One region of the Anaerosoma tenue genome, then DNA from elsewhere that is predicted to be linked to it. Evidence: riboswitches for the same ligand, from Rfam matches in the RefSeq annotation. Region 1 holds a riboswitch; the other holds the start of a gene.

Evidence for each region. A riboswitch is a leader RNA that binds a small molecule or an ion and turns the genes downstream of it on or off. The one in region 1 is predicted to bind molybdenum cofactor.
Region 2: it holds a riboswitch for molybdenum cofactor, as region 1 does, so the genes downstream of both, MSB02_RS04815 (alanine/ornithine racemase family PLP-dependent enzyme) here and MSB02_RS09400 (substrate-binding domain-containing protein) in region 1, are expected to answer to the same signal.

The regions. Positions count from the first base shown of each region.
Region 1 covers NZ_JALNTY010000003.1:339,984-343,385, reverse strand. The annotation lists gene MSB02_RS09410 (Fur family transcriptional regulator) at 1-199, opposite strand, end outside; gene MSB02_RS09405 (selenium metabolism-associated LysR family transcriptional regulator) at 317-1,204, shown strand; molybdenum cofactor riboswitch at 1,286-1,410, shown strand; gene MSB02_RS09400 (substrate-binding domain-containing protein) at 1,402-2,286, shown strand; gene MSB02_RS09395 (ABC transporter permease) at 2,376-3,110, shown strand; gene MSB02_RS09390 (ABC transporter ATP-binding protein) at 3,100-3,402, shown strand, end outside.
Region 2 covers NZ_JALNTY010000001.1:981,168-984,569, forward strand. The annotation lists gene MSB02_RS04810 (PQQ-dependent sugar dehydrogenase) at 1-225, shown strand, start outside; gene MSB02_RS04815 (alanine/ornithine racemase family PLP-dependent enzyme) at 265-1,329, opposite strand; molybdenum cofactor riboswitch at 1,588-1,710, opposite strand; gene MSB02_RS04820 (aldehyde ferredoxin oxidoreductase family protein) at 1,906-3,402, shown strand, end outside.

The sequences.
Region 1 (3,402 bases):
TGATCGCGCGGTAGACGGTGGCCAGCCCGATTCCCGGGGAGGCATCCGCCACCGCGAGATGGAGCTCCTCGGCGGTGAAGGCGGTCCGCATCTCACGCACCACGCGTGCTATCACGGCCCGCTGGGCGCTCACGCGGGCGGTACCGTAGAGCGTCGTTGGCGTGCACCGGTTGGGGTCCCGCTGATGATCAGCGTCCACTCTCCACCTCACCAAGTGAGAAGCGTTCTCACTTGGTGAGTCTCGCACACTCCTGTCGTTCCCCGCTACCCCCTGCTGCGCTAGCATGGAGGCGCGTACCCGACCGGGGAGGCCCCAGTGAACGTCAGCCAGCTCAAGACCTTCATCGCGGTGGTGGATCACCGTTCGTTCTCCGAGGCCGCGCGGCTGCTCGGCATCTCACAGCCGGCGGTGACCATGCAGGTCCAGGCGCTGGAGTCGGACATCGGGGCCATGCTGCTCGATCGCGGATATCGCAAGATCGATCTCACCGAGGCCGGAGCGGCGCTCGTGCCGTATGCGCGACGCATCCTCGACCAGATCGACGATGCCCGTCACGCCATCGACACGCTCTCCGACACCGTCACGGGCCGCGTCACCGTGGCAGCGTCCACCACGCCCGGCCAGTACCTGTTGCCGCGTGTGCTCGGCGCATTCCTCAAGCTCTATCCGGAAGTGGGCGTCACGCTCCGTGTCTACGACTCGGCCGATGTGGTCGAGCGTGTGGAGGCCGAGGAGGCGGATCTTGGCATGACAGGCGCCGAGGTCCCGGGCGCCCGCGTGCACTACGAGCAGCTCGGCGTGGATGAGCTGCTTCTCATCTGTCCTCCTGAGCATCCACTCGCCGACAGAGAGACGCCGAAGTTCTCCGAGGTGGCGGCGCAGCCGTTCATCGTCCGCGAAGCGGGGTCCGGTACCCGGATGGTCTCGGAGGACCTCGTGCGTCGGGCAGGCGTGGATCCGGGTGACCTGAACGTGGTGATGGAGCTCGGCACCAATGAGGCGATCGTGAGCGCTGTCGAGGGCGGCATGGGTATGGGGATCGTGAGCCGTCAGGTAGCGGCCAAGGCGCTTGAGCTCGGCACGGTGGCACGCGTGCCGGGCGCCGGTTTCCCGGTGGAGCGGCCCCTCTTCCTCGTGCTCCCACGACGGTCGCTCACTCGCGCAGCCGACGCGCTCGCGGATCACCTGCGCGCAACGATGTGACCCTGCGTGCGCCCGTGAGGCATCCGGGTTGCGTGTCTGGCGTGTTACGCTAAACTCACACTTACCGTGTCCTCATGAGGTGAGGACGGAAGCCTCCGAGCCCCGCAGGCCTTCGACGGAGGATCCGTCATGGAGGCGGGGCCCATAGGGCGGTACCGGAAACGGTTCCGCCTCCCGGATTTGGAAAGGAGCATCTGATGATGGACCGCTTGAGGGGGAAGGCCATCTGGCGCTTCGGCGTGGTCTTCCTGGCGTTCGCGCTCGTGTTCTCGCTTGCGGGCTGCGCCGCCGAAGAAGAGCCTGCCGAGGAACCGGCGGCCGAGGAGCCAGTTGCTGAAGAGCCGGTCGAGCAGAGCGACCTGGTCCTCGCATCGACCACCTCCACGCAGGACTCAGGCCTCTTCGACGTGCTGATCCCGGCGTTCGAGGAAGCGCATCCTGAGTACAAGGTCGAGGTCATCGCTGTCGGCACCGGCGCCGCGCTCGAGATGGGCGAGAACAAGGACGCCGACGTGCTGCTCGTCCACGCGAAGGCCCGCGAGGAAGAACTCGTGGCCAACGGGTTTGGCGAATATCGCGAGGACGTGATGTACAACGACTTCATCATCGTCGGTCCTGCGGATGACCCCGCGGGCATCGCCGGCTTGCCCGTGACCGAGGCCCTCGCCGCGATCGCCGATGCCGAGGCCACCTTCGTGTCCCGCGGCGATGATTCCGGCACCCACACCGCCGAGAAGAACCTGTGGGCGGCCGCGGAGATCGAGCCCGCAGGCGACTGGTACCTCTCGGCAGGCCAGGGCATGGGCGACGTTCTCGTGATGGCGTCGGAGACCCCCGGCTACACGATGACCGATCGTGCGACCTACCTGAACATGATGGACGAGCTTGCGCTTGAGATCCTCGTCGAGGGCGACGACTCGCTGTTCAACCAGTACGGCGTGATCCCGGTGACGGGCGCCGCCAACCCCGAGGGCGCGGAAGCCTTCGCCCAGTGGATCACGAGCGACGAAGGCCAAGCCGTGATCGAGACCTACGGCGTGGACACCTTCGGGCAGCCGCTTTTCTTCCCGAACGCACAGTAGGTATCCTGTGTCAGTTGCACGTGGCGGGGCGTCGTCGCTGATGTGACGGCGCCCCGTGCGCTGTCCCGCCCCTCGAAAAGGAGCCGCACATGGAAACCCTGTGGGAGGCTGTGGTCGAGGCGGGCAAGATGCTCGTCAGCGGCGATCTCACGCTGTACGGGATCATCGGGCTGTCGCTGCAGGTCTCGGGCATCTCCATCGCGATAGCGATGGCGATCGGCGTTCCGCTCGGCTACTTGATCGGGTCAAGACGTTTCGTGGGGCGGCGGATGGTGCAGGTGCTCGTCAACACGGGCATGGGCCTGCCTCCGGTGGTCGCCGGCCTGACGGTGTACATCCTGCTCTCGCGCACCGGTCCGGTCTCCGAGTTGTGGACGTCCCTGTCTGGCTCGATAGCTCCGCGCATGCTCTTCACGCTGCCCGCGATGATCTTCGCGCAGGTGGTCATCTCCACCCCGCTGGTGACCGGCGTGACCGCGGCGGCCATCGGCTCGGTGCCCGTGGAGCTCAGGCTCCAGGCCCGCTCGCTCGGTGCTTCGGCCTGGCAGGAGGCGACCCTCGTGGTGAAGGAGGCGCGTCGGGGCGTGATGGCCGCCGTGGTGGCGGGGTTCGGCGGGATCATCTCCGAGGTCGGGGCGGTCATGATGGTCGGCGGCAACATCGAGGGGCAGACGCGCGTGATGACCACCGCCATCGTTCTCGAGAGCCGCAAGGGCAACTTCGGCATCGCGCTCGCGCTCGGGTTCATCCTCATCGGCATCGCGTTCGTCATCAACAACGGGCTGACCGCCCTCCAGCATTCGGGAGGGCGCTATGAGCGCTAGGACCCCCGCGTGCACGCGCACCCCCATCATCGTGGGCGAGGACATCGAGGTCAGGTACCATAAGCGGACCGTGCTCGAGGTCGAGCGCTTCGAGCTATGCAACGGTGAGACACACGCCATCCTGGGTCCCTCTGGCTCGGGCAAGTCCACGCTCCTCCGCATCCTCGGCCTGCTCGAGAAGCCGACCCGCGGCCATGTGACGCTCGACGGCCGGCCCGTGGAGCCCGGCGACAAGTCCGCGCGCATGATGATGGCGGCCGTCTTCCAGAACCCGTACCTCTTCAAGGGGACC
Region 2 (3,402 bases), on a different contig from region 1:
TACGTGTACCGCGGCGAGAGCCAGCCGGCGCTCCGGGGGACCTACCTGTACGGCGACTTCTCGGTGGGGCGCATCTGGGGGCTGCAGCAGGAGGTCGACGGCAGCGTGCGGACGCGGCTGCTTCTGGACACGGACATGATGATCTCGAGCTTCGGCGAGGACGATGACGGGGAGATCTACGTCGTGGACTTCAACGGCGCGATCCACCACGTCGTCGCTCAGTGAGCGAACCGGAGGCCGCTCCCGGCGTCCCGCACGCGCACGCTAGCCGACGAAGCGCTTCTCCACGTACGGAGACGTGAAAGCGGCCAGCGTCGCCGCATAGTTGGGCACGAACTCGATCGCTTCACCCAGGCCGGGAGGCTCGGGAAGATCGTGCACGTCCACCACGAGATGGTCGCTCGACGCGCCGAGGACGACCACGCGCGGATCGACCGGCGTGAGCCCCTCGGGCACAGTGTCCTGGCGGCCCATCGCGAGGATCGCCCGGCGGCGGTCGCCACGGTCGAGGAAGACCGGACGCCCTCCGAACGCGTCCTGCGCGGTCGTTCCGCGCGGCATGCTCGGCTTCACGAGGCATTCGATCACCGGCGCGCTCACGGTGACAGCGTCGGTGTGGAGGTCGAGGATGGGCTCGCGGGTGACCGTTGAGACGCCGAGCAGGATGGACTCGCCGATACGCAGACTGTCGATCCGATCGGGCAGGATGCCTCCCACCAGCGCATCGAGCGAGCTCGACATGCCGCCGCTCACATGAAGGCGCCTACCGAGGCTCGCTTCTGCGGACTGCGTAAGCGCTACCAGCTCGCCGAGGTTCCCGGCGTCCGGCACGATCGCCCCGTAACAGGTGAGGCTGGTGCCGACGCCCAGGACCTCGATGTTCGCGAGCTCCCCGGCCGCCTCCAGGAACGCCGGCAGGTCGGCCGGCATCATCCCCTCCCGCAGATCGCCGAGGTCGACCATCGCGATGATCCGGTGCGTGGCGCCGAGAACGCGGGCCGCCACGTCGAGCGCCCGAACGGTCTCGATCTCGCTCTCGAGCGACACGTCGGCAAGGCGTACCACCTCTTCGACTCCCACAGGCGTGGGAGCGCGCAAGCTCCAGAACTCGGCATCGATGCCCGCCTCACGCATCCGGGCGATGTTCTCCAACCGGGAATCGGCGATACCGGCCGCGCCACCGGCGAGCATGGCCCTCGCCACCTCGGGAGCGCCACACGTCACCTTGGTGACGCCGTACACGTCACGCCCCCCGAGCGCATCCACCACCCGGCGCGTGTTGGCGATCACTTTGACGAGGTCCACGGTCACGGAAGCTCTGGCGCTCACGGCTGCTCCTCGGCGCATAGGACTCACCGGGGCGTGCGCCGCCGGCATCACCATGGTACGACAAAGCAAAGGAGGCCCCGCGGCATCGGGGCCTCCTTGGCGTGACGGTGAGGACCCGGCCGTCCTCCCGCCACAGGGGAGAGGGGTAGCGTGGGTCGCATGTGCGACCTTTGCCGCCTCGTCTCCCGGGCGATGCCGACGATCCCGGTCGGGGAAGAAAGAAGCCTTCCCCGCTACGGGAAAGGCAGTCCGGAGCGCCAGGCGCCCCTTGGATCTCCTTTCCAAGCGGGAGGCCAGCCGGTTTCCCTGCTGACCCTATCGGCCTTGCGACCATGGGGATTCGCTTCCTGTAGGTCGCAACGCTCGGAGACATCTTTACTCTAATGCTCTCCTTAGCGTCCGTCAACATGGGTATCTATGGTGATGGCGGCGTCTGACCCCGGCCGGTCGGCGCACTCCTTCAGGCAGGCTGTCGCGCACCGGCGCGGGCCACCGCCGCACAGCACTCGCACCGCGCCTCACCGCGCGGATGCGGGCGTCTGCACCGTACCGGCTGTGCGGCATGGAGGAGGAGCTATGGATGGCAACTGGGGTGTAGCGTTGATGGTGGACCTCGGCACGGGCGAGGTGTCGCGCCGTGAGCTGCCGGAACAGTGGTTCGACGAGTACATCGGCGGTGAAGGTGTGGCGATGCGCCTGTTCGCCGAGCTGGTCGACTTCGATGACCTGCCTCTCGAACCCTCGCAGCCGCTGATAGCGGCGGCAGGACCCCTCAGCGGGACCGCCGCTCCTTCCTCGGGACGCACCTGCTTCGTCTTCCGCTCCCCCGCCTCCGGCGCGATCGGCGCGTCCAATGTGGGTGGCCATCTGTCGCCGGCGATCAAGAAGGCGGGGTACGACCTCATCGTGTTCACCGGGGCCGCCGACAACCCCGTCTACGTGGTGATCGATGACGACACCGTGGAGGTGCGGAACGCGATCGGCCTCTGGGGCAAGGGGGTGCAGGACACCGAGGCCGCGATACGCGAGGACCTCCACGGAAAGGGTTGGCAGCTCGCGGTGATCGGCCCCGCCGGCGAGAACGGTGTGATGTTCGCGTCGATCATGACGGACACCGAGCGGGCCGCCGGCAGGGGCGGAAGCGGAGCAGCCATGGGCGCCAAGGGGCTCAAGGCGTTCGCGGTACGTGGCACCAAACCGCTCCCGATAGCGGATCCGGATGCGCTGAAGGAGGCGTCGAAGAAGGCCCGCGAGGAGTTCCTCACCGAGGAGTTCGTGGCGGACGAGCTCAAACCGTACGGCACGCCGAGCTTCTACGACTCGATCAGCGCGCTCGGCATCCTGCCCACGCAGAACTGGAGGCGGACGACCTTCCCGGAGTCGATCGAGACACTCGGCCATGAGGCGTACCACGCGAACCTCGACGTGAAGCCGTACGCCTGCTACGCGTGCCCTGTGGCCTGCGGACGCGTGACCACGATCAAGACCGGGCCGTATGCCGGTGAGACCGGCGGCGGACCCGAGTACGAGACGCTCGGAGCGTTCGGCGCCAAGTGCTTCTGCACCGACCTCAACGCGGTGGTGAAGGCGGGGCACCTCTGCAACGACCTGGGACTCGACACGATCGCGGCCGGACAGGTGATCGCGATCGCCATGGAGTGGTACGAGAAAGGCATCCTCGACACTGAGACCGCCGACGGGTTCGACCTTACCTGGGGCAACGGCGAGGTGTTCCCCGCGCTGCTCGAGAAGATCGCGCGCCGAGAAGGGCTGGGCAACCTGCTGGCCGACGGCTCGAGGCGCGCGGCCGCTGCCCTCGGCGGCGATGCGGGCGACTACACCTTCGAAGTGAAGGGCGTGGAGCTGGCGAGCTGCGGGGTGCGAGCGAGCAAGGGCGAGGGCGTCAGCCACGCGGTATCGCCACGCGGCGCCGACCACCTGCGGCCGTACGCGTCGGTGGTGGATGCCTTCGGGTATCGCAACGAGGAGCTCGGCCTCACCTACGACGTCGACTTCCTGGATGACGGCAACCAGCAGTGGGTGAAGCCCTTCATGGAGTTCTCGATGGCCACC